One region of the Alteromonas sp. CyTr2 genome, then DNA from elsewhere that is predicted to be linked to it. Evidence: predicted binding sites of a transcription regulator. Region 1 holds the regulator's gene; each other region holds the start of a gene.
The links. The regulator sigma-54, encoded in region 1, starts transcription at its own class of promoters, with help from an activator protein. The targets are predictions, from matches to a motif close to GTTGGCACGNNNNTNGNNT.
Positions count from the first base shown of each region.

Region 1 (6,047 bases):
GACAACATCACGTTCGATATGATTACCGAGCAATTGCTAGCGACTGGCGGCGCAGGTAAGGATGGTGAGGGTCGAGTGACCACAGTATTCACACCTGAGACCATTCGCAAAACTTCGTCTAAGAAAGACAAAAAAGACAACGAGGGCAATGAATAGCAATGGCAACTTTGAGCGCTAAAAATCTTGCTAAGGCTTACAAGTCAAGACAGGTTGTACGAGATGTAAGCCTGTCTGTCTCAACGGGTCAAATTGTCGGTCTTCTTGGCCCAAATGGCGCTGGTAAGACCACCACATTTTACATGATTGTTGGTTTAGTGAATCTGGATAAAGGCAAGATTGAAATCGACGACAATGAGCTAACTCATCAGCCCATGCACGAGCGCGCACGCCGCGGAATTGGCTACCTACCGCAGGAAGCATCTATTTTCAGAAAGCTCACAGTGCATGAAAATATCATGGCCATTTTGCAAACCCGTAAAGATTTAAATTCACAACAGCAAGAAGAAGAAGCTGATGCGCTACTTGATGAATTTAATATTAACCATATACGTAATAGTACTGGGATGAGTTTGTCAGGGGGCGAACGCCGTCGCGTTGAGATTGCCCGCGCTCTGGCAGCAAAACCGCAATTTATTTTGTTAGACGAACCATTTGCTGGTGTTGATCCAATATCAGTTAATGATATAAAGAAGATAATACAACATCTTCGCGATAGGGGGATTGGAATCCTTATCACGGACCATAACGTACGAGAGACATTGGATGTTTGTGAAAAGGCGTACATTGTGAGTCATGGCGAGCTTATTGCGCAAGGAACGGCGGAACAGGTTTTAAGTAATCAAAAAGTAAGGGATGTATACCTAGGCGAACAATTCAGGCTATAGTTAATGTAACCGAATTGTCATTTTTCAGTTTCGCTCTGGTATATTCAATTTAGAGCATTTAAATAAGACGTAGATGAAACCATCTTTACAGCTAAAATTTAGCCAACAACTTACCATGACACCTCAGCTTCAGCAGGCCATTAAACTGCTGCAGCTTTCTACACTTGATCTTCAACAAGAGATCCAAGAAGCGCTCGATTCTAATCCGCTATTAGAAGTTGAAGAAGGTAACGACGAGCCGCAACTAGAAAAGAACAATATCGACAACGATGACAGCGGCTCTGAGGCCACTGCTTCTGCATCTAGTGACACACTAGAAGCCGGCGATGCACTTGAGAAAAACGATCTTCCCGATGAGCTGCCAATCGACAGCACATGGGACGAATACTACTCTGCTTCATCTTCGCCTGCTCCGGGTCCATCCAATGACGACGAGCAAATCTTCCAAGGTGAGACTACTGAAGATATTCAAGAGCACCTTCTTTGGCAAATGCGCCTTACCCATTTCTCGGATACCGATCGCGCAATCGCTACAGCAATCATCGACTCTATTGACGAGTCAGGTTATTTAACCGTTACGCTAGACGATATTTTAGAAGCAGTTAACGACGATGAAATGGAAGAGCCGATAGAAATGGACGAAGTTGAATGTGTTCTTAAACGCATTCAAATGTTTGATCCCATTGGTTCAGGTTCTCGCTCTCCGCAAGAGTGCCTTATGGTGCAATTGCGTCAGTTTTCAGAAGACACGCCGTGGCTTGCTGAAGCGAAACAACTGATTGAAGAGTACTCTGACTTACTGAGCAGCAAAGACTATCGCACCCTAATGCGTAAAAGCCGATTAAAAGAAGATCAGCTACGCGAAGCAATGCGTTTACTTCAAACCTTGAATCCTCGCCCAGGTAGTGCTTTAGTTACTAAAGAGCCTGAGTATGTTATTCCTGATGTCTCAGTAACCAAGAAAAATGGCCGTTGGGTGGTTGAGCTGAACCCCGACAGTCTGCCTAAATTAAGCGTAAACCAACAGTACGCTGCAATGAGTCGCCGTGCCAAGAATAGTAGCGACTCACAATTCATCCGCTCACATATGCAAGAGGCCAAGTGGTTCATTAAGAGCCTTGAATCTCGTAACGAAACCTTGATGAAGGTTGCAAACTGCATTGTGCAGCAACAAATGGGCTTTTTTGAGCACGGCCCGGAAATGATGAAACCAATGGTGCTAAATGATGTCGCAGAAATGGTAGATATGCACGAATCGACTATTTCGCGTGTGACAACGCAAAAGTATATGCATACGCCACGTGGAATTTTCGAATTGAAGTATTTCTTCTCTAGCCACGTTGCAACTGAGTCTGGTGGTGAATGTTCATCTACAGCGATTCGTGCATTGATCAAGAAATTAGTGGCTGCTGAAAAGCCTAGCAAGCCGCTAAGTGATAGCAAGATTGCTTCATTGTTGGCCGAACAAGGCATTAAAGTTGCCCGGCGAACAATAGCAAAGTACCGGGAATCGTTGTCGATCCCGCCGTCGAACCAACGCAAGAGCCTTATTTAAACGGGCTTAATAATATAAGGAAGACGAAATATGCAAATCAACCTTACTGGTCATCATGTCGAAATCACCGACTCTTTGCGTAATTATGTCGATACGAAGTTCAGCAAACTTGAACGTCACTTTGATCACATTTCTAATGTGCATGTCATCCTGAACGTTGAAAAATTAAATCAAAAAGCCGAAGCGACCGTTCATTTAAGTGGCGCTGAAGTATTCGCATCCTCAGAAAATACCGACATGTATGCGGCGATTGACAGCATGGTTGATAAACTCGACCGGCAGGTAATCAAGCATAAGGAAAAACTGAAAAAACATTAGTAGTTAATAAAGCATGGATATACAAGCCATCGTAAGTCTGGACCGCACCGAGTGTGCGGTTCAGTGTAATAGTAAAAAGCGAATTCTTGAGATCATCGCTGATATTGCCGCCAAGCAAAACGAGAACATCGATCAGGCGACAGTACTCAACAGTTTAATGGCTCGAGAACGCATGGGTAGTACAGGCATAGGCAATGGTATCGCCCTGCCCCACGGCCGTTTAGCGGGTCTTGAGAAAGTGATAGCAATTGTTGTAACCAGCACGCCAGCTATCGACTTTGACGCCCTTGATGAAAAGCCCGTAGACATCTTTTTTGCGCTACTCGTTCCCGAGGAGCAAACCGAAGGACACCTACAAACGCTAGCCACCGTGGCTGGCAAACTAAGCGACAAAGAAACGATTAAAGCAATACGTCGCGCAACGACAAGCGACGAAATTCTTTCTGCATTAAATTAATCATTGTGCGCCTAAGTATTGATAGTTAGGCGCGTAATTCGACAACGTGTATGCGATAAAACCAGAGTATTAGGGAGAAATTAGGTGAAGCTGATCATAATCAGTGGTCGTTCGGGTTCTGGTAAATCTGTCGCACTTCGCGCATTGGAAGATTTAGGTTATTACTGTGTTGATAATATCCCGGTAAACTTGCTTCCCACACTAACTCATACTGTTGTTGATGAGTATGATCAGGTAGCGGTAAGTATTGATGTTCGAAACTTGCCTAAGAATCCTGACGATTTGGTAGAAATACTAGACTACCTGCCTTCTTCGTGGTCGATGACCATCGTTTACATTGATGCAAGCGATGACGTATTGGTTAAGCGCTTTAGCGAAACCCGACGCCTTCATCCCCTTGCTAAGCTCAATAAATCCTTATCTGAGGCGATTAAAGCTGAATCTGCCCTACTTGCACCTATCGCAGAACGAGCAGATTTATACTTAGATACCGATAAGCTGACCATTCACCAATTGGCTGAATTGATTCGAGAGCGCATTCTGGGTAAGAAGAGCTCACGCCTTGTGCTTGTTTTTGAATCTTTCGGCTTTAAGCACGGTATCCCTAAAGATGCGGATTACGTTTTTGACGCGCGCTTTTTACCTAACCCCCATTGGGAGCCCGACCTTAAACATCTGACCGGATTAGACGCACCAGTAGAAGTATTTTTGGGGTCGCAGCCTGTAGTGACCAAGTTCATTTGGCAAATTCAGAATTTAATAACGACATGGCTGCCTCATTTAGAGCGCAATAACAGAAGTTACGTAACCGTAGCAATTGGCTGTACTGGTGGCCAACACCGTTCGGTTTATATCGCACAGACCCTGTCGAAAACCTTCAGTGAAATACACCCTGATGTACAAATTCGCCATAGAGAGCTGAATCAGTAATGACTATTCAAAAAACGCTAACTATCGTCAATAAGTTAGGGTTGCATGCAAGAGCGGCGACCCAACTAGTTAAACTTGCTAATCAGTTCGACGCAAAGATCATTTTGAAAAAAGGCGATAAAGAAGCAGACGCAAGCAGTGTATTGGGATTAATGATGCTTGAAAGCCATCAAGGTGAACAGGTTGATGTGATAGTGGATGGGAATGATGCCGTTGATGCCCTTGCTGCCATTGAAGAGCTTATTGAGGGTAGGTTCAACGAAGACGAATAGTCATCCCCGCCCTATTCGTTGACGAATTAATCAACACTTAGCGCAGTTATCTTAAAATCCTGCGCAAAACCTACGCAATTATCATGACAGACTCATCATAATTGCGATATTCTACGCCCACTTAGGCTCAATGGCCTGCATTGTTCATCTTTTAGCTTGTAGGAATAACGCCTTATGGCAGAAGCGCTTGTTTCTAAATACGTACAAACCCAGTTACGCGCAATTAACGCCGCGTTGACCAACGGGCAATTTGTATCTGTACGTAAGCTTCTGCTTGAGTTACCTCCTTCTGACGTTGCCCATATCCTTGAATCTAGCCCCAGCCGAACTCGTGACGAGCTGTGGGAGCTTATTGATGGCGACTTCCACGGCGATATTTTAGAAGAACTCTCTGACGATGTTCGAAACGGTATCATTGCCAAGATGCTTCCTGCCAATGTAGTTGATGCACTTGAAGAAATGGATACCGATGACTTGGCGGAAACGCTAAGCAGCCTTCCCGAGCCGGTATTGGCAGACATTCTAGATTCAATGGATGCACAGGACCGTGTTCGCGCAGAACAGGCACTGTCTTATGGTGAAGAAACCGCTGGTTTCATCATGAACACAGACACCATCACTTTGCGTCCTGATGTCACCATAGACGTGGTTTTGCGTTACATTCGCTTGAAAGGCGAGCTGCCAGAAAATACCGATACGTTTTACGTTGTTAATAGAACTGACAACCTCGTTGGTATTGTGCCAGTTACCCGTTTACTTACTGCCGATACCGATGAGAAAGTCTCTGACGTTATGGACGAAGAATCGGAAGCCATCCCCGTCAATATGCCAGACGATGAAGTGGCGAGTCTTTTCGAACGTTATAATTGGCTTTCTGCACCGGTCGTTGATGAAAATCACCGCTTAGTAGGTCGAATTACTATCGATGACGTGGTTGACATTATTCGTGAAGACGCCGAGCACTCTATGATGAGTATGGCCGGTCTTGATGATGACGAAGATACCTTTGCCCCCGTTATGCAAAGTACCAAACGACGCTCTGTATGGCTGGCAGTTAACTTAGTGACAGCGCTCATGGCTGCCATGGTGAGTGACCTATTTGAAGCAACGCTCAGCCAGCTGGCTGTATTGGCTATTTTAAATACCATTGTTCCCAGCATGGGTGGTGTAGCCGGTAACCAAACGTTAACCCTTGTTATACGCGGTATGGCACTAGGCCATGTTAACGCCAGTAACAGTCGATGGCTTATCACAAAAGAGCTATCAATCGGTTTTCTAAACGGTGCAATATGGGCAGTGCTTATCGCCTCTGTCATTGCACTATGGAAACAAGACTATACGCTTGGCGTTATTATTGCCTTCGCTATGTTGGTCAATATGATTGCTGCAGGCCTTGCCGGTGCAACCTTACCCATGATCATGAAGCGGCTTAAAATAGACCCTGCACTTGCTGGCAGCGTTATTTTAACCACAATAACCGATGTAGTAGGTATTTTTGCCTTCTTAGGTACTGCAACGCTGTTTTTAATTTAAACCTACACTGAGGGTGTAATAAATAAAGTCTGGATGGGTTTAAAGGTTGAACTCAGGCACTCAATGCTCTAGCTATATAGCCATTAATATTTAGTTTG
Region 1 is NZ_CAMZMZ010000021.1:13,688-19,734, forward strand. Features, by position in the region: gene lptA (lipopolysaccharide transport periplasmic protein LptA) at 1-156, shown strand, start outside; gene lptB (LPS export ABC transporter ATP-binding protein) at 159-884, shown strand; gene QME20_RS12120 (RNA polymerase factor sigma-54) at 958-2,439, shown strand; gene hpf (ribosome hibernation promoting factor) at 2,470-2,757, shown strand; gene ptsN (PTS IIA-like nitrogen regulatory protein PtsN) at 2,771-3,214, shown strand; gene rapZ (RNase adapter RapZ) at 3,299-4,144, shown strand; gene QME20_RS12140 (HPr family phosphocarrier protein) at 4,144-4,416, shown strand; gene mgtE (magnesium transporter) at 4,591-5,949, shown strand; gene QME20_RS12150 (winged helix-turn-helix domain-containing protein) at 6,002-6,047, opposite strand, start outside.

Region 2 (6,047 bases), on a different contig from region 1:
TTCTAGATCTTCGTTAACAGACTCTAGGTCAGCTTGGTATTTCTCATGCTCACGGGAATTTATTTTGAGCAACAAAAATACCGTAATAATCAGTAGCAGAGTCGTTGCAGAGGAAATGATCAGCGTATTAACAGAGTCCCTTCTTAGGCTCATTAAGTTGGCTAAATGCGTGCCTTGCATATCTCGTTCTGAACCGTCGATTTCTCTAAATAAGGTTTCAAACTGTTTGTAGAGTTTTATACCCTTATCGCTATTCACTAAAATGACAGCTTGTTGCTCTTTTCCTTCTTTATACAGCTCAACTATTTCAATGACTTCATTGATTTTAGCTTTGGTTAAAGACAAAAGTTCTTCGATGCGGATGGACTGGTCGTTAATATCTGAAGAGAAGGAGCTTACTTCTACCTCATCCATTAATTCGCCGACTACGCTTAACGTTTCGGTGTAGTCGGTAAGATATTCTTCATCGCCAGTTAGCATATAGCCGCGCTGACCAGACTCCACGCGAAGTACAGCAACGTGAAGGCGGTTAACTGCATTGATAACACGGTTCGTAGTGAACAGCCGCGCTTCCAGAGCAGAAAGGTCATTCAATGTACTAACTACGTAAAATGAATTAGCAGTTATTACAATAATGACCAGAACAACTAAAATTATCCAACTGTATAGTGAAGACAATACTTTAGTAATCATTTACTTAATCCGAAACATTGCCACTTAACTCTGATGTCATTTCAGCAAGAGTATGGCTGCAGTCTTTAGCACTGCTTATTATTTTATCCAACGCCACCAATGCCTTTTCAGGTGGAACGTCACCGTTTAATGCCATTTTTACTAGCTCAGCCTGCATTGATATTCTGTTTAATGGTTTGCGTGCATCATGCACATAAACACTTAGTCGAGAAAATTCTTCGCTAGTCATGCCGAATACCTCTTACTTAGTCGTCTTTACTTAAGTCACCATATGCATGAAGACGGTTGTAAAGCGTTTTTGTACTAATTCCCAGCATTTCTGCTGCGGTGGTCTTATTGCCATTCACTTTTTCCAACGTGGCATAAATTAGCTCTTTTTCCACGTCTTCAATGGTTCTACCGGCTTGGAGTGCCGGTGTCGTGCTCTGCTTTTGAGCGAAAGGCGACTCAATGGTTTTTGGTAATTCAATCTCACTCTTTTCAGGGTCGCTCATAATGGCAGCGCGATGCACAAAGTGTCTTAGTTCACGCACGTTACCGGGCCAGTCGTAGGCTTGTAACGTATCGAGTTGACTATCTTCCCACTTAAATTGCGAGCCATTATCTTTATTGAATTCAGCAATAAAGGTTTTTGCTAGTAATGGAATATCTTCCTTTCTTTCACGTAGCGGAGGAATGGTGATTGGGAACACCGCAAGTCTGAAGTAGATGTCTTCGCGCAGTACTTTGCTTTGCGCAATCTCTTCCATTGTTCGGTTCGTGGCAGATACAACGCGGCAGCTCACCGGGATGGTCTTCGTTCCGCCCACACGAATAACAACCTTGTTTTCTAAAACGCGGAGTAAGTTGGGCTGCATATCAATGGGCATTTCTGTAATTTCGTCCAAAAAGAGCGTGCCGCCCTCAGCTTGCTCGAAAACACCTTCTTTACGACCTACAGCGCCGGTAAATGCTCCTTTTTCGTGACCGAAAAGTTCGCTACCTATTAGTTCTTTTGAGAATGCACCACAGTTGGTTGCAATATAGGGACCTTCACTTTCTGAAGCGCGATGAATTGCGGCAGCCACCACTTCTTTACCTACACCGCTTTCACCAAGCAGCATTACGTTAGCGCTGGTTTTGCTCACTCTAGAAATCAGCTTGTAGAGCTCTTTCATAATTGGCGATTCACCAATCAGCAAGTCAAAATGTTTCTCTATTTTTTCTTGTGCAGGTGCTTTTTCTTTTGGCTTTTGACTTAATACGGCCTCTATTTCCTCCCGTTGAATTGGCTTAACGAGGTAGTCGACCGTGGGGCCACACAGACCCTTTATCACGCTTTTCACAGAAGGGTGACCCGTTATCAAAGTAACGCGAGGGCGCTTAGGAAGTGCATCTAATTCATTGAACAAGTGTGCGCCGCTTCCATCGGGTAGCATGAAATCAAGCAGTACATGGTCAAAGGTTTCTTTTTCTAACCAATCGCGGGCTTCTTTGAGTGTGGCAGCGGTAAGTACTTCGTGGCCAAGAAATTCGATGATAGTACAAGCTACTTCTGTGAACTCGGCGTCGTCATCAACTAAAAGTACAGTAAGCACGTGGATGTCCCTCTCTTCTTTCGTTTCCTATTCAGAAAAAATATGGAATAGAATCAATGTTATAGTTTTATCATACGCTATTAATAGCTGAATGCTAAAGCGCATATTTAAAGTTTATTTGTACGCTGGTTTAAATCGATAAGGCGTAAGCGCATCGGAAAACATTTAAATGCCTCAAGCAACCCGGTAACCTTGAACATTTGCTTAGATGCCAGGGATAGTCGGTTGCGCTACCTTCTTCTAATTTATCAACTCTTTGCGATCAGCGGTACACATCGCGCTAAAGTACAGAATGTCTATATCTGTTTTTGTTTTATTAGGTGATTTTATTTTACTTATCAGGGGCATTTGCAAAAAGTATTCCTGTCTTTAACACACCGTCACATGCAATCGATGGCATATTTTTCGCACGATTTAACTGTCTAAAGTTACTTGCAATTTCACTATGGCAAATCGACTAGGTGCGAGAAATGTATATTAATTAGGCGAGAAGCCCGTCTGATTAGCGCGACGTTCGCAGGTAATGTGATATCAAAGGAATTGAAGATGTGGGGAAAAACAGCTGTAAGATCAATGACCTTATACGAGTTGTTGGGGAAAATGCAGCCGCGAGCAAGACAAGATAAGTTCGAGTTTGCTGAGTTTTGGGATGTGATGGAGAAAAGGGGCTTTGGACCAATGCTGGCGCTGCCATCTTTTATCGCTTGCACACCGATTGGGGCCATCCCTGGGATCCCATCTTTAGCGGGTGGGACGATTTTACTCATCGCGTTGCAAATTTTACTCGGTCGTAGGCATCCTTGGTTACCGCAAAGAGTGAAGCAACTAAACTGTGACGCCGATCAGCTTCGCTACATTGTCGAAAAGGTTAAACCGTATGCAGTACGCGTAGACCGCTTTTTAGTTCCTCGGTGTTTTTTCATGCGCCAGCCTGTGTTCAGATCATTCATCGCATTATGCTGTGCGGGTTGCGGACTTGTAATGATTCCACTCGAGCTTATTCCCTTTATGGGGCTTATTCCCGCTTTTGCTGTTTTTATTATGGCAATAGGCATGGCCACAGACGACGGTGCTGTGGCGTTAGTTGGTGTTTCGTTATCGCTATTTGGCTTTATACTTGGGTTTGAACGCCTTGCAGTCGCGCTAAGTTGATGATCTAACTACTCAGTACACGAATCGAGCATAAAATCTGACGATGGAAGGTTCATTGTTTGATATCGTAGCTCGCCAATAAAAGCACGGGCAGCTGGTCCCAACGTATCGCCGTCTTCGAAAGACAAATAAAGGAGCGCCTTACGCAACGCTGCATTATTATCGAGGGGAAGGGGAACGAGTGTACCGTCTTCTAGCTCATCTTTAATTATTGCTATAGGCAGCCACGCAAAACCCAACCCCTGAGCAATAATATCTAATGACGTTCTAACGTGGCTTACGGTCCAGCGCTGCTCTGCACCTAACCAGCCCACATCAGCTTTACGCTCCGCGGATGAATCCCTTACCACAATTTGACGATACGCTTTTAAGTCTTCCAGTGTGAGCGTTCTATCCAATTGGTGTAATGGATGGTCGGCGTGAGCGACAGCTGCAAATTCAATTTCGCACAAGTCTTCGCTAAAGCCATTAGAAAACGCGAAAGGAGAGATGCCTAAATCAACTTTACCATTGCTCAAAAGTGAATTTGCGCCACTGAGTACAGTTTCTTCTATCTCGATACGAAGGAGCGGGAACTCAGCAGAAACTTTCGCTAGCACGTTATAAAGCAATTCAGACGGGAAAATAATATCTACCGCTATGCGTAAAGTTGTTTCTGTGCCAGATTTAAGGCTATTGGCAACGGCCTCGAGCTTGTGCGCTTCGCTAAGCAAAAAAGAGGCACGGCGATACATAAGTTCACCTTGCGGCGAAAGCTGGACTTTACGTCCAATATTCTCAAACAATGACACTCCAATGGCGTTTTCAAGCTTTTGAACCGCGTGGTGAACGCTCGATTGACTTTTGTGAACTTCAGCAGCAGCTTGATTAAAGCCGCCTGCATCGACGACGGCTTTGAACATTCGCCATTGTTCTAACGTAGATTTCAGCATACAGCGCCTTAAAACTCTTAATTAACGCTACTTATAGCATACGCGTGGTTAAGAAGTCATTTCTGGTTTGCTTGATTTATCGTGGGTACAGGGCATGTCACAACCGAAACGTTCTCATAGCCCATCTTTATAAGTTGCTCTGCAGCTAGTTTTGCTCGAACGCCCGACGCACAGTGAATATAAAGTGGCGCTGAAGCATCTTTAAACTGTTCCAGTGCCTTCATTTCGAGCACGCCGCGTGGTATGTGAAGCGCAGAAGGTACGGGCTGATTGGCAACTTCGGCACTCTCTCGTACATCAATCAGTATACCGCTATTGTTTCGGCACTCACTGGCCGCTTGCTCCGCAGATACAGTGCGTAAGTTCACGTCTATGTTTTCTATTCGAGTCTTCATGTCTATAAGCATATTTTTCCTTTTTGCCTAAACTTAGTTGAAATAAGTAAAATCTAATATATTGATGTCAGCGTAATAAAACAATGTAAAATACGGCGATTCGTCGCATAAATTGGCAGGTCGGCAAAATGCCTTATACTTTAGTATAGTAAATGGCTAAATTGGTGCCGAAATACTTTACAGATAGAGAGTGCTTATGTCCGAGGATATGGTAATAGGTTCAGATGATATAATGGAACACGCTGCGGAAGCCGAGATCTTCCTTAAGCAATTCGCGAATAAAACACGCCTTATGGTGCTTTGTTCGTTGCTGAAAGAGGAAAAATCGGTAACCGAACTTCTCGAAGTTGTTAGCGTCTCGCAGCCAGTGATTTCTCAGCACCTTGCTTTATTGCGAGAATCAAAGATGGTGGCCACAAGAAGGCAAGGTCAAACTATTTACTACCGCTTAGCAGACGAGCGCGTCAAGCGCTTAATTGCTTTGATGTACGAATTTTTCTGCGAATAATCTTCTTTTTGCATCCTAAGCTACAATGTCCGCCTTCAACAACGGACATTGTAAAATTCCTAACTAAAAATTACCATCAATGACACTCTTCGGTTATTAATTTCCGTTTTTGTTCAATTGCTCGCAAAGCATAGGCACATAGCCTTCTTCAGATATTTTTTCACTTTCCACTTCAGGTCTATCAACCAATTCGTCGTGACTTAAATTCACTACTACGCTGTGCGCCGCCCAGTCGATACTTTCAATATCGCTAGGTAGAAGTGCGAGATGTTTACCACCCGGAAGCCAGTTGTTGGTATCTACCACTAGCATGATTATCTTCCAGCTCTCGGTGTCAATGACGAAGTTACTGATGTGGCCCACGTTATCTGTGGTTGTAGCTACTTCATATCCACCAACTTCGCCCACTGCTCTTAGGTGGTTGGTGCTTTTTTTCGGGGTTTCAGTTTCAGACTCTTCAGCGCGTTGTAATTCGACCAGTTCATTTGGATGTGCGAACTCTCCCCATGCTCCTGGACCAATCCAATAGTATCCGTAACCAAAATATTTGAAGAGGTTTTCTTCGTATTCACGTGACACAGGCTTATGTTCGTCAATAGAGGGGCTGTTTTTCAATGTATCAACTGTCATATTGATATGAACAGACTCACTATCTTCATCTAGCTGTTTGACAGATATAGGTGATATTACCACTTTGCGGCTAAGCGGTAGCCAAGTATTGGTATCTGCGACCAAGTAGCGAACAGTGAAGGTTTCGTCGTCGAAAAGGATATCGCGGATGCCGCCCACT
Region 2 is NZ_CAMZMZ010000027.1:29,447-35,493, forward strand. Features, by position in the region: gene QME20_RS14045 (sensor histidine kinase) at 1-693, opposite strand, end outside; gene QME20_RS14050 (hypothetical protein) at 698-922, opposite strand; gene QME20_RS14055 (sigma-54 dependent transcriptional regulator) at 939-2,270, opposite strand; gene QME20_RS14060 (exopolysaccharide biosynthesis protein) at 2,817-3,422, shown strand; gene QME20_RS14065 (LysR family transcriptional regulator) at 3,431-4,354, opposite strand; gene QME20_RS14070 (rhodanese-like domain-containing protein) at 4,411-4,761, opposite strand; gene QME20_RS14075 (metalloregulator ArsR/SmtB family transcription factor) at 4,946-5,257, shown strand; gene QME20_RS14080 (PRC-barrel domain-containing protein) at 5,354-6,047, opposite strand, start outside.
Region 2: a site for sigma-54 is predicted at 2,663-2,681, ahead of QME20_RS14060 (exopolysaccharide biosynthesis protein). Genes of this name have one in related genera too.

Region 3 (6,047 bases), on a different contig from region 1:
GCAATATGCCCTTTACAGAGCAGCGGAAATTGCTCAAAAGCAAGGCTTTACCTATTTAGCTATTGTTAAAACCAACGTGGATAAAAAGCCAGTTGTTGCGCGAGAAGTTATGGCGAACAAGGAAGAGCCCGTGGCATTTCAAACAGACAGGCAGTGCACTATGTCAGGCTGCGATGAAGTGGCACAGCCTATGGCCGTCCCAAGCTCAAGCGACGTTGTGAAAACTCAAATTAACGACATCTACTTTACTATTGATGTAATGATGGCGAATGATAAAACGCGTCTAGGTAAAAATGCTTTTACTGTCTTAGAGGTACTATCAGAGCCTCTGGAGCCAAAAAATGGCAACTAGCTGAGCGTTTTGCCGCTCACTAATGCTCTGAAACATCAGTTTTAATAGAAATGCTTTTCAGGCCCTAGTTGCAGTTACTGAAAAGCATCGCTCAAACACATAAGCAAAACCGTAATGTGTTTTAAAGCCAACAACCTGTGCACTAGTCTTTATTACTTTTCTGTTGTGGCTAACAGACCACTGGCTAACTGCATTCTTCACTTTTCTACAAACTTGGGCGGTGTCATATTCGTTTCTTCTTGAAAAAGTCGATGACACTGCTGCTATCACAGCCCTTTTCTCTAATTTAAAGCCTCTAATCTATAGCCTCTAATTTATAGCTGTTATCCATTCTTCTGAAGTGCTTCTTGCATTTTTAATGACCCGTTAATCTTCTATTAATGTTGTACAAAAGTCTCCGTCATCATAGCTCGCTATCATTAAACCCATAAACTGCAGAGCAGATTTATAAGCCTCTAGCAACAACGTTGTAGCGGTACTGCTCTAAGCAATTGAATCAGGTAATAGCACATATTTATTTTGCAAATGACTAAGGAGTCAGGCGATGAGAAAGCTAAGCACGTTAATGACAAAAACTACCCTTGTAGCAGCTACAGTAATGTTGGTGACTGGTTGCAGTGCAGTGGCAAAACCGCAGATGGAGCATTCAGCTAGTTCGAATGTTCCGGCGTTAAAAGCTAAAGCACTCGACAACGCATTACTTTATTCCGACGAATGTATTACTGAGCGAGAAGTGGTAACGGCACAAAAGATGTGGGGTGACGGCATAGTGCGAATTGGTGCAGTATTTAGCAATGATGGTGATTACTCTGGCGAAGCCGCAGATTTCATCCAAGCTATGTATGGTTACGATTTAAGCAGCGTACTGTTTAAACCAACGCTTGCAGCTAACGACCAGTTCCGTTCAAGCTTCGATGCTGCGCTTTCATACTTTGTTGGTGGTAATGACGCTTACGAAGAGGACAAAGGCTTTGCTATAAAGCCATACACAAATGTGAAATTCGATAATGTGGGTATTATCAACAACAGCTGTCGCATGGCCGTGGCGATGGGCAACTACTTCTTTACCGATACAAAAGGTGGCGAAACGAAGGTGGAATACACTTTTGCCTATGTCAAAGATAGCGACGGCGACCTGCGTATTGTTGCTCACCAATCTTCGTTACCTTACAACCCAAACGGTAACTAAATAGGCCATTGCCCCTCCATTCTTAGGAAGTGTGAGGGGCGAAACACTCTCCCTTTGCAGGCAAGGCGTCCCTTCCCTTTCGCTTTGCCTCTTTTTTATTTTCAACGAGAAAAACTATGTGCGCAAAACGAATTATGACGCGTTGCGTCTTACTACTTGTGATGGCGATGACAGCCGGCGTTAAGTCACACGCCGAGTCAGATTTTCAATCTTGGAACGCCCTCGCACTCACTGGAGATGCCGATGATAAAGGTAAATGGCAATTTTGGTTTGACGGTCATTTACGCTTTAAAGACGACGCATCTCGCCTAGGCGTTTCTATCGTTCGTCCCGGTGTCGGCTACAAACTTTCAAGCGATACGACCTTGTGGCTGGGTGTTGCAAGAGTAACGATAGACTCAGACAACGGTTCAATTGAAGAAGACAGGGTGTGGCAGCAAGCCACGTATTCATTAAGCAAATTTATGGGCGGTACCATTTCAGGTAGAAGTCGTTTGGAGCAGCGATTCAGGAGCGATGAAGGCGGTGATACAGGCTATCGGTTTAGAAAATTTATACGGTGGTCGAAACCTTTAAATGAGCAATGGTCAATGGTCGTGTGGGACGAGGTATTTTGGGGTTTGAACGACACAGACTGGGGCCAAAATAGCGGGTTTGATCAAAATAGACTTTACGTGGGACCGGCCTATCACCTCAACAAGAAATGGCGCGTCGAGATGGGATACTTACATAATCATATTGCGTCGCCAGGCGCCAATTCAGACGCCATAACAAACCACAACCTTGCTCTCACATTCTTCGGAAGCTGGTAAGAATCAAAAAATAACTCCAGCCAAAGGCCCTTAACACACAAAGAGTAAAGTTGGGTGACTAGGGCCTTACTCAATCATGTAAAAAATGCATTCGTACGTGTAATCGTGACGTTAATTGCCTGCAGATACGGCCTGACAACCAGAGAAAAATTAAATTATATCAATATATTTCAATAACTTAAAAAAACAGGCACAAAGATAGCATTAGTTAAAGTGAAAGTAACGGAAGCAATACGAGGATTTAGTTATGTTAGGTTGGGCAATCACATTTTTTATCATCGCCATTATTGCAGCAGTTTTTGGTTTTGGAGGCATCGCAGGTGCAGCAACAGGTATCGCACAGTTTCTTTTCTTTGTGTTTATCGCGTTGCTCGTAATCTCACTTATCGCAAATGCGTTACGTGGTAGAGCACCAAGAGCCTAAGAGTTAGAAGTATTTTAATAGGAAAAAGGAGTAAGGATATGTTTTCATTTAAAAACTTATCAAAGGTACTAGTAGCATCAGCATTTGCACTATCACTAGCAGCTTGCGGTGACGGTGAAGCGGAAGACGCAGGCGAAGAGCTAGACGAAATTGTTACCGATGCAGGTAATGCCGTTGAAGACGCTTGTGAAGATGTGAAAGAAGGCGTAGACGCTGAAGATAAAGACTGTTAATCACGTTTTTATCAAAAAAGGGCCAGACAATTGTCTGGCCCTTTTTGTATTTACAGTCGACGTGGTTTGACCTATGGTTAGTTAAGACACTTCTTCACCACCTAACTCACGAGCAAGATCGTCTAGTGTAGATAGCGTCGAATCAAATTCACCTACGCCGTAACGGTATTTTACACTCACGTGATGATCCGTACGCCCGAACTTCACTCTTAACCCTTCTGCGTCAATATGCTTCACGGTATTCAAAAAGCGATAGGCAGACATTTCTGTTTCAAATTGAAACTCAACACTGTTTTCCATTTAGGCTTTCCGTTTAAGCAACAATTTCAGGATGAGTATCAATAACTGAAACAACTCGTTGCAGCAAATGGTTATCTTCTTCGCTTATCGAGTCGTATGATAACCAGTCAGCAAGAATGTCGGGAGCTGTTGCCGCTTCGCCTTGTTCCAACTTAGATGTCATCATTTGTAGCTGTACGCTAGAGCGTATAGATGCGTCTGCATCTGGGCTTGGCATACCAGTTGCGACTTCTAATGCTACCGTCAACCATTGTCTATCGTGCTGAGTTGTTTTATTTCCAGTTGACTGACCCAATACGCTTGACCAACGCTTCCCTAACGTTTCCGCTAGAGATTGCTCATCACCACTTCCCTCACCTACACTTAGCTGTAGTAAAGAAATCAGAGCCTGAGCTCGCGCCAATCGGGCTTGAGATTGTGCATTTTTCGCTTGCGCCGCGCGCTTACTTTCAAGTGAATCAATCTTTTTATCTACTTTCGTACGTTGCGCTTTAGGCAAGTCGGTTAACTGAGCGCGAACGTCGCTTATTGATTGACTGAACGTTGCATCATCGCTGTTGATGTCAACAGCTTCCACTTGCTTGAGTAGCGAATCTACTAACGCGTTAAATGCATTATTCTGTACTTTCCGCTCGGCTTTTAAACGTTCAAATACGGTGTCATTGGCAGCCTTAAATTCTGCCCACAACTTACTCTCTTCACGTTTACCTGCATGGCCTACCTGCTTCCATTGGCTTTGCAATTGCTGAGCCTTGTCGGCAGCGCCAGCGACATCTTCTTCCATAGCAAGTTGACAAGCTTGGGTGACTAACGCACGCTTTTGGGCTTGGTTGTCACTTTGCCATTGATTTACTTTAGCCTGAATGGGCGATGATACCGCCTTCCATTCTTGCTTCAGCTGTTCATAAATTTCACGTTCAACCTGACCTGCAGCGTGCCACTGTTTAGACACTCTATCGAAAACTTTCACTAACTCGGCTTCCGGCATGTTAATGTCCATTGCCTTAACGGTAGCGATAATCGACATACGCTGTTCACGCGCAGCAGCCCGCTGTGCATCTAACTTCGCGTAATGCGCTCTACAAGGCTCGAAGGCCTTTTCAAGTGCATCATCGAATTGCTGCTGTAACAACGCGTCATCACTACTTTCTTCACTCGTTGACGATGACGGTGTTAGTGATAACCATTGCTTACGCAGATACTTAATGGCCTCACTTCTTTGCTTAATATTTTCTGCATCAGCGCTGGCTAACGCTTTTGCTTCTTCTACAAGAGCGGGTTTGCGCGGCGCAGCAAGGTAATCCTGCCATCCTTCTAAGCGCGACACATCACCAGCGGTCTTTTCAAAACGCTTCTCTACATACTTTTTCGCTGAACCAGGAAGCGCAGCATAACTTTCCTGAAGCTTTGCAAATTTTGAAATAGCAACGCGGAATTTACCCTGAGCAATTAAGTTATCGATAACGCTAATGTGCTTTCTAATGTGTTTTACTTGCTCATTTTCTTTGGATTTTTGAGCACGCTCTTTGGCATTTACAGTGCTTGTCGCTGCGTTGAAACGTTTAGACAACGCCTTAGGAATGGCATCGATTTCGCGACTAAGCGCTTTATACGCTTGACGTGCTTCGTCAAACTCCGCTTTAAGAGCCACTACACTACTGCTTTGTAATGCGTCGCCACCATTTACCTGACTCAAATCCTCAGTCGATGCGCTAGCTTCTTCAACGCTCACATCACGGGTATCTTTACCCGACTCGCTATCGCTTGCCGAAACGATCTTAGCGGCAATGTCTTCGAGCGCCTGAAGTTTTATCAGTAGCTTTTGGCCGTATTGCTGCTGCATAGAGAAGCGATCAAGCTGCTCGTTTAGTTCGTCGACAGAGCGCTTAATCTGTGTAATTCGCTTATCAGTTGCAGATTCATCATCGAGACGCGCTAGCTGTTCGAGCGTTGCTTCAACACCGCGCACGCTTTCATTAACCGTAGCAACATCAGCAAGCGTCGCTTCACAAAGCCTGTTATTGTACAACCAAGCTACCTGCTCCTTGGCATAAGTAAGCTGCTGTTCGCACAATGCTCTGGTATTAGCACGTTGCGACGCTTGTTGCTTCTCTTCCCATGCTGGGCGGATACGGCTTAAATATCGCTCGAGCTGCTCACCAATACGCGCACGCTTTTCTTCATAATCAACGCGTTCTTCTGAAGTGAGTAAGTCAATTTGAGCAAACAGCCCTGTCAATTCGCTCTCAAGCTCATTGCGCTTTTCATCAATGGTTTCTACATCTGATTTGTCGAGCAAAGCCTGATATTTTGAAAGTCCCAAAGTGAGCTGCTTTTTAAGCTCCACTGGGCGCTTTGCAGCCTCTTTGATAGCATCTATCCGCGCATTAATTTGCGTAACAAGCGCATCATCTGACACTTTCTTAGCAAGCTTTTGCAGATCTGATACGTCTGAATGTGCGTTGACTAGTTGAGTCTGCAGTTGGGGACTTGCGCCTTCTAAAAAAACAAACTGGGTGAAAGATGGCTTCGCTACTTTTTCAATTAGCGCGTTAGCTAGCGCATCATCTTGTAAGAGCGTAGGCTCTTTCTTCAACATTTGCGGTACTAACTGCACTACCAAATCGGCGTTGGCTGTTTCAGTTAAAAAAGAGAATATCTCTTGGCGGGAGAGTGTGACATCCCCCTCGCCTAACAAAGCGGCGTTTACCTTTTTCTCCGCCGCTTTTTTAACGCG
Region 3 is NZ_CAMZMZ010000027.1:18,374-24,420, reverse strand. Features, by position in the region: gene QME20_RS14015 (hypothetical protein) at 1-352, shown strand, start outside; gene QME20_RS14010 (hypothetical protein) at 897-1,541, shown strand; gene QME20_RS14005 (DUF2490 domain-containing protein) at 1,676-2,353, shown strand; gene QME20_RS14000 (DUF1328 family protein) at 2,601-2,777, shown strand; gene QME20_RS13995 (hypothetical protein) at 2,816-3,010, shown strand; gene QME20_RS13990 (hypothetical protein) at 3,092-3,310, opposite strand; gene QME20_RS13985 (DUF349 domain-containing protein) at 3,324-6,047, opposite strand, start outside.
Region 3: a site for sigma-54 is predicted at 2,540-2,558, ahead of QME20_RS14000 (DUF1328 family protein). Genes of this name have one in related genera too.

Region 4 (6,047 bases), on a different contig from region 1:
ACACCTCGGTGGATCAGCAGACGTACAGCTTTTCTTTAAACGACAATGAAGCTGCGGATACAAAACAAACGCAAACCCTTAGCGTGCCTCTTCAAATACCAGCACGGGGCCATTTTGCATTGGGCAGACTAACTATTGCATGCGATTTTCCGCTGGGATTATACAAATGCTGGACCCACCTCGATTTTGATCAACAGGTTACTGTCTATGCAAAACCTCAAGAAGGCCCGGTCACTATTAATAAGATTGCCAGTTCTAATGAGTCAGATAGCGTCAGTCAGGTGAACGATCTTACAAGTAACGAAGACTTCTATGCATTAAACGATTATGAAGTTGGACAGCCGCTTAATCGCGTATCATGGAAGCATGTGGCGAAAAACGGAAATTGGGTTTCGAAATCCTTTACCTCCTTGCAAAGCGACAGTTTTGTACTTTCAGTTCCCTCAAACATCGATGTAGAAACTGCCGTGTCGGCACTTACCTATGCAACATTGTCTTGGACAGGCGCAGACCGGGTATTTGGAATACAGTACAAAGGGCTTAACATTGCCCCTGCTCACGGGGTAAAACATAGGCACGAATGTCTTAGTGCACTTGCTTGTTTGAATTCGCATTCATCACAAGCTTCTTCAACCTCAAATAAAACGGTCTCAATATCTTCCATAAAGAATGAAAGAGCGAGGTCAATAAAATGAGCTCCGCTATCTTAAGCCGTTTAACGCAATTAACCGTTGTTAAAAGCGTGTTTAGCCAACCAACCTCCGTGGCTGTGCTTATGCTCTGCATAGCTTTCTCTCTTATTCTTTTTACTCTCACCGCGCCGCTCATGACATGGGTAATTATGCTAGGTGGATGTGCTGTGATAGTGAGGGCCGCAGGCCTTAGTGCGTTAAATAGTCTGCCGACATCACGCACGGTTAACTTGCTGGCGATATTGGTAGTGTTCGCATTATCGTGGTTCGGCTTTTCAGTAGGATTGCTTGATAGCATGATCAACCTATTGACCGCCGCATGCGCGCTCAAAATCATGCTGGTTGAGAAAAAACGAGATTTTCACTTAATTGTATGTACCTGTTTGTTCTTAATCGGCTGTGGATTTATTTCGTCTCTAAGCGTATTTGCGTGGATTGGCTATACAGGAATACTGGCCCTGCTGCTATTTGCGACTGCCATTTATCACGGTGCAGGAATACCCAAATCAAAAAGCATTAAATTCGTGACCGTGCTTATTGTCCAAGCTTTCCCTATCGCGCTGCTACTGTTCTTACTGCTTCCCCAACTCCCTCCGCTTTGGCAGATGCCCACGTCAAAATCTACTGAAACCGGGCTTTCTGACACAGTGACGCCTGGTGATATTGCGTCACTGGCGAGTTCCTCTGAATTGGCTTTCAGCGCTACATTTGAAAACGCAGAAGCAATCCCTGTTGCACCGTCCAGGTATTGGCGCGCTATGACCTTAGAACATTTTGACGGGAAAACCTGGTCTATTAGCGACAAACGCAAACAGGCAGAGCAACAGCTAGCTTACATGGGCAAGCCAACGCCCTTGTCAGCTCTGGCCGAGGAAAACACGCCTCAAGTGATAAGTTATGAATTGATCGTGGAACCCACTCAGCAAACGTGGCTGTTTGCGTTAGCGCCTTCGACACCCAACAACCGCGAGAACAGTATTTTCGTAAGAAGTCTTTTTGATTTTACGTTAAGGGCGAATAGCCCAATATCCAGTAAGAAAGCGTTTTATCTGCGCTACTATCCAACTGCGCAAATCACTAGCGCAATAGGAAATTTTGAATCACAACTAAACCTTCAGGTTTCCATGAATGGTAACCCTCAAGCCAGGGCATGGGGACAGACGCTTGCCAAACAATATTCAGGCGCACAGCAAATAGTTAGCGCAATAATGCGTGAATTTAATCAAGGTGGCTTCCGCTACACCCTATCGCCGAACGCCATGCCTACCGACCCCATCGATCGTTTTTTATTTGAAGAACGCTCAGGTTTTTGTGCCCATTACGCAGGCGCCATGGTGTATGTGCTTCGCGCCGCAGGGGTGCCGGCAAGAATGGTGACAGGCTACCAAGGCGGAAGCGCACTTAATGACAATGTGCTGCAAATAAGGCAGTACGATGCACATGCGTGGGTGGAAGCATTTATTGATGGTGTATGGATTCGACACGACCCAACGAGTATGGTGGCACCGTCACGCTTAACCTTCGGGCTTGAACGTGCGTTGGAAGAACTTGGGGAGTCTCGTGAAGCCAGTATTTTGGGCGACCTTAGCAACGCTGCTATTTTTTCAACGCTACAAATCTGGTTTCAACAGCTCGATTACTCGTGGAGTAAATGGGTACTGGGCTTTGACAATACTGCGCAAACCAACATGCTTAAAGAATTACTAGGCTCGCTAACGCCGCAAAAAATGCGAGTTGTATTTCTTTCCGCCATTGGCCTAATTGGGCTTATTTTAGCACTTTATTTTTTACCCAAAACGCATCGCAACACACTATCGCCCTCACACAGAGTTTTACTAAACGCAATAAAATGCGTTGAAGCTAAAACAGGAAAAGAAAGAGGGAATAAAACCTTGTCCGCCTTTATGAGTGAAGTTAACCCTTTGATAAACGAAGATGCTGCCAAGGCACTAACACTTCTGTGTGAACAATTTGAGCACGAAAAATACGCACACCGAACACAAGAGACAAAAGTTTATCCAACCATGAGGCGTCAGTTAAAAATGTTAAAACAGGCATTAAAGTAGGAAATGGTTAAACCGGTTGCACCTTAAACACTCACACTCCCCCCTTTTTAGTGCAGACTAATTAATACTGCCTTGGCGCAAGCGTCTATCAACACAGTTTCGAATTTATACAAGCTATTGTTTTTAATATAAATAAGTAACACTTTTACTTACATTTTGGTTATTGGCACTTTTTTAGCTTTGTAAAAATGGATAACAAAAGTACGAAGGCGCTTATACAAGTATTAGTTGCCAACGGGCTTTAGAGTACAAAGGCGTACACATAATCGACGGTTTATTTGTTAGCTACCACAATGCATGAGTTTCGGACAAAGGCGTCCCCAGTTCTTTCTTACGAGAGCGCTGCGGACGCCTTTTTTTGATCTTCTGGAACGCATTGAAACAGTAAACGCCAACACACAGATGACAACTTATTAATAACGACAACGTGAGGTGAAACCATGGCTTATCTTCTCCCCGCTGAGTTTGCAACCAAGATGGTAGATGCAGGCGAAGCCAAAATTTATATGTCTACACGAGATACTCTAATCCGCGCTTATATGGCAGGTGCAATATTGGCCCTTGCCGCTGTTTTTGCCGTTACCATTGCCATTCAAACCGGCGTGTTTCTTCTTGGCGCAGTGTTATTCCCAGTGGGCTTTTGTATGCTCTACCTTATGGGGTTTGACCTATTAACCGGCGTGTTTGTACTTACCCCACTCGCTTGGCTTGCACAGCGACCTGGCGTCACGCCAAAACAAATTCTACGGAATTGGGGATTAGTATTTTTAGGTAACTTTGGTGGCGCATTAACCGTGGCCTTTATGATGTCGTTTATTTTTACCATGGGGTATAACGTGGATGGCGGTGCCATCGCGACTAAGGTAGCCAGCATTGGCGAAGCTCGTACATTGGGCTACGCAGAGCACGGCGTTGCAGGCTGGTTCACCATTTTTATTCGCGGCATGTTGTGCAACTGGATGGTGTCGCTAGGCGTAGTGGGTGCAATGATTTCAACCCACGTTAGCGGAAAAGTACTAGCCATGTGGATGCCAATCATGCTGTTCTTCTTTATGGGTTTTGAGCACTCAGTAGTAAACATGTTCCTTTTCCCATTTGGCCTTATTATGGGCGGCGACTTCTCGGTTATGGACTACTTCATTTGGAACGAGATCCCAACTGCACTTGGAAATCTTGTTGGTGGCCTCGCCTTTACTGGACTAACCCTGTACACCACCCACGTTAAGACGCTACCCAAACGTACTATCCCTGTTGATAAAGCCGCTGCATCGCAAACACTGCCTATTTAATTAAGGCGCTTATCTTAAAGCCATCATGCCTTGTCCCTACAAGACATGTCATGATGGCGTTATCCGTTTCCTTGGAAATAACTAATTGGGCTCATAATTAAATATGCAGGTAAGAAGCAATTAAACATGAATGAGCGAGCCGCGTTAAACGCCCCAATTAATCCACCAGCCAACACGCTCAGTGTAAGTGCTTTTTCTACAGCCGGCGTTAAAGCGATAAACCAAGATGCATACGCTTTTCATGTTTCTGATAACCCAAATCAAAGCAGCGTTTTTGTAATCGCCGACGGTGTAAGTAGCAGTACGGTTAGCCAAGTTGCTAGCGACTTTGCTACCAGTCAGTTTATCAAACTGTTTAATATGGCGCCGGAACAATGGTCGGTTAAGATGCGCGCTGAAACCATTATTAAAGAGATAAACGCGCTGCTTTACACACGTACGCAAAGAAGTCCCTTCTGCTATACACCAGAAAAAGGTTATGTGTGCACGTTAACAGTGGCGGTGGTAACAGGCAATCACATGGATGTATTTCATGTGGGAGATTGTCAAATTCAGGCTATTTCTAAGAACGCACAGTCGCCTGTCTTACTCACAAAACCTCATCGTCAAGTATCGGAAAGTGAGCCTTCGCAGAGTTATCTTACTAAAGCATTAGGCGTTCAAGCACATATAGATATCGACCACACAACACTCACCCTCAACTCATCGAGCACGTTTTCGATTAGTAGCGACGGCGTTTATGAGTTTGTTTCGCTATCTACCATTCTTATGAAAATCAGTGAGGCCGATACGCTTTCTGAAAACCAAGCTGCGTTGGTAGTACATGAGGCATTTACTAGAGGAAGCGATGACAACCTCACCTTACTTCTCGTAAAGGTTTTTGTAGCTAGCCATGATGGCCTAAACGATCACATACATCCACCGTATGCCGGCGTTTCAACTTCACCCCATTCATCTGTACTTAATAGGTCATTGGGCGACCAACTGATAACCAATTCTGAGGTTTCTGATGCTGCGATTCATTACTCAAATCAGCAGTCTGATGAACAAGTATGCGAAGACTCTGCTGCCGCAAACTTCAAAACGGGTGATGATGTTGATGGGCTGAAGCTAGAACGACAGCTTTATACGTCGGCCCGAAGCCATGTCTTTATTGCCACCAGTTCGTCTTGTGAAGCTACGCACACAAAAAGCCCTGTGGTTGTAAAAACGCCGGCTACCGATTTTACCCTATCACCAGAAATAATAAATGGGTTCCTAATAGAGAGCTGGTTTTCGAGACGGATTAATTCGGCACACGTTATTAAAAGCCCAACGTTTACTGATTTGGGTTTACCGTACTCTCCTTCTGCTTTTTACAGCGTAAGTGAATATGTGCAAGGTCAAACGCTAGCTCAATGGGCTGTTGATAACCCTACGCCGCCATTAGAGCAAGTTAGGAATATAATCGAGCAGGTTGGTAAAGGTTTACAGGCAATGCACCGTCAGGGCATTCTTCATAGGGATATACGCCCCGACAATATTATTATTAGCGAACAAGGGCACTGTACTATTATAGATTTGGGTTCAGCAGCCTTAGCCGATGCCCCAAGCCTCTATAGTGACACACCTATTCCTGGCGCTGCACTTTTTTCCGCACCTGAATACTTTTTAGGAAATGTAGGCACAGAGCGCTCTGATCTGTTTTCCTTAGCCGTACTCACCTACTATCTCTTGTGCGGGCGTTACCCCTATGGCACAAAGCTCGTTCATTGTCGCACGTTGGCCGAGCAGAAAAAGTTAAAATACCAAACCGCATTGGCTCCTAATCGACCAATACCTAATTGGGTTGATAGCGCCCTTAAGCGTGCTTTGCATGTGAACCCTGATAAGCGATTTTCTTCACTATCTGAGTTTCTTTTTTCGCTTCGCTACCCAAATCCATCACAACATACGGCGTACGAGCCGTTAGTAAAACGACACCCTCTTTTTGTGTACAAGGTGCTAATACTGGCACTTAT
Region 4 is NZ_CAMZMZ010000001.1:21,861-27,907, reverse strand. Features, by position in the region: gene QME20_RS00140 (DUF58 domain-containing protein) at 1-695, shown strand, start outside; gene QME20_RS00135 (DUF3488 and transglutaminase-like domain-containing protein) at 692-2,758, shown strand; gene QME20_RS00130 (formate/nitrite transporter family protein) at 3,199-4,047, shown strand; gene QME20_RS00125 (protein phosphatase 2C domain-containing protein) at 4,174-6,047, shown strand, end outside.
Region 4: a site for sigma-54 is predicted at 2,921-2,939, ahead of QME20_RS00130 (formate/nitrite transporter family protein). Genes of this name have one in related genera too.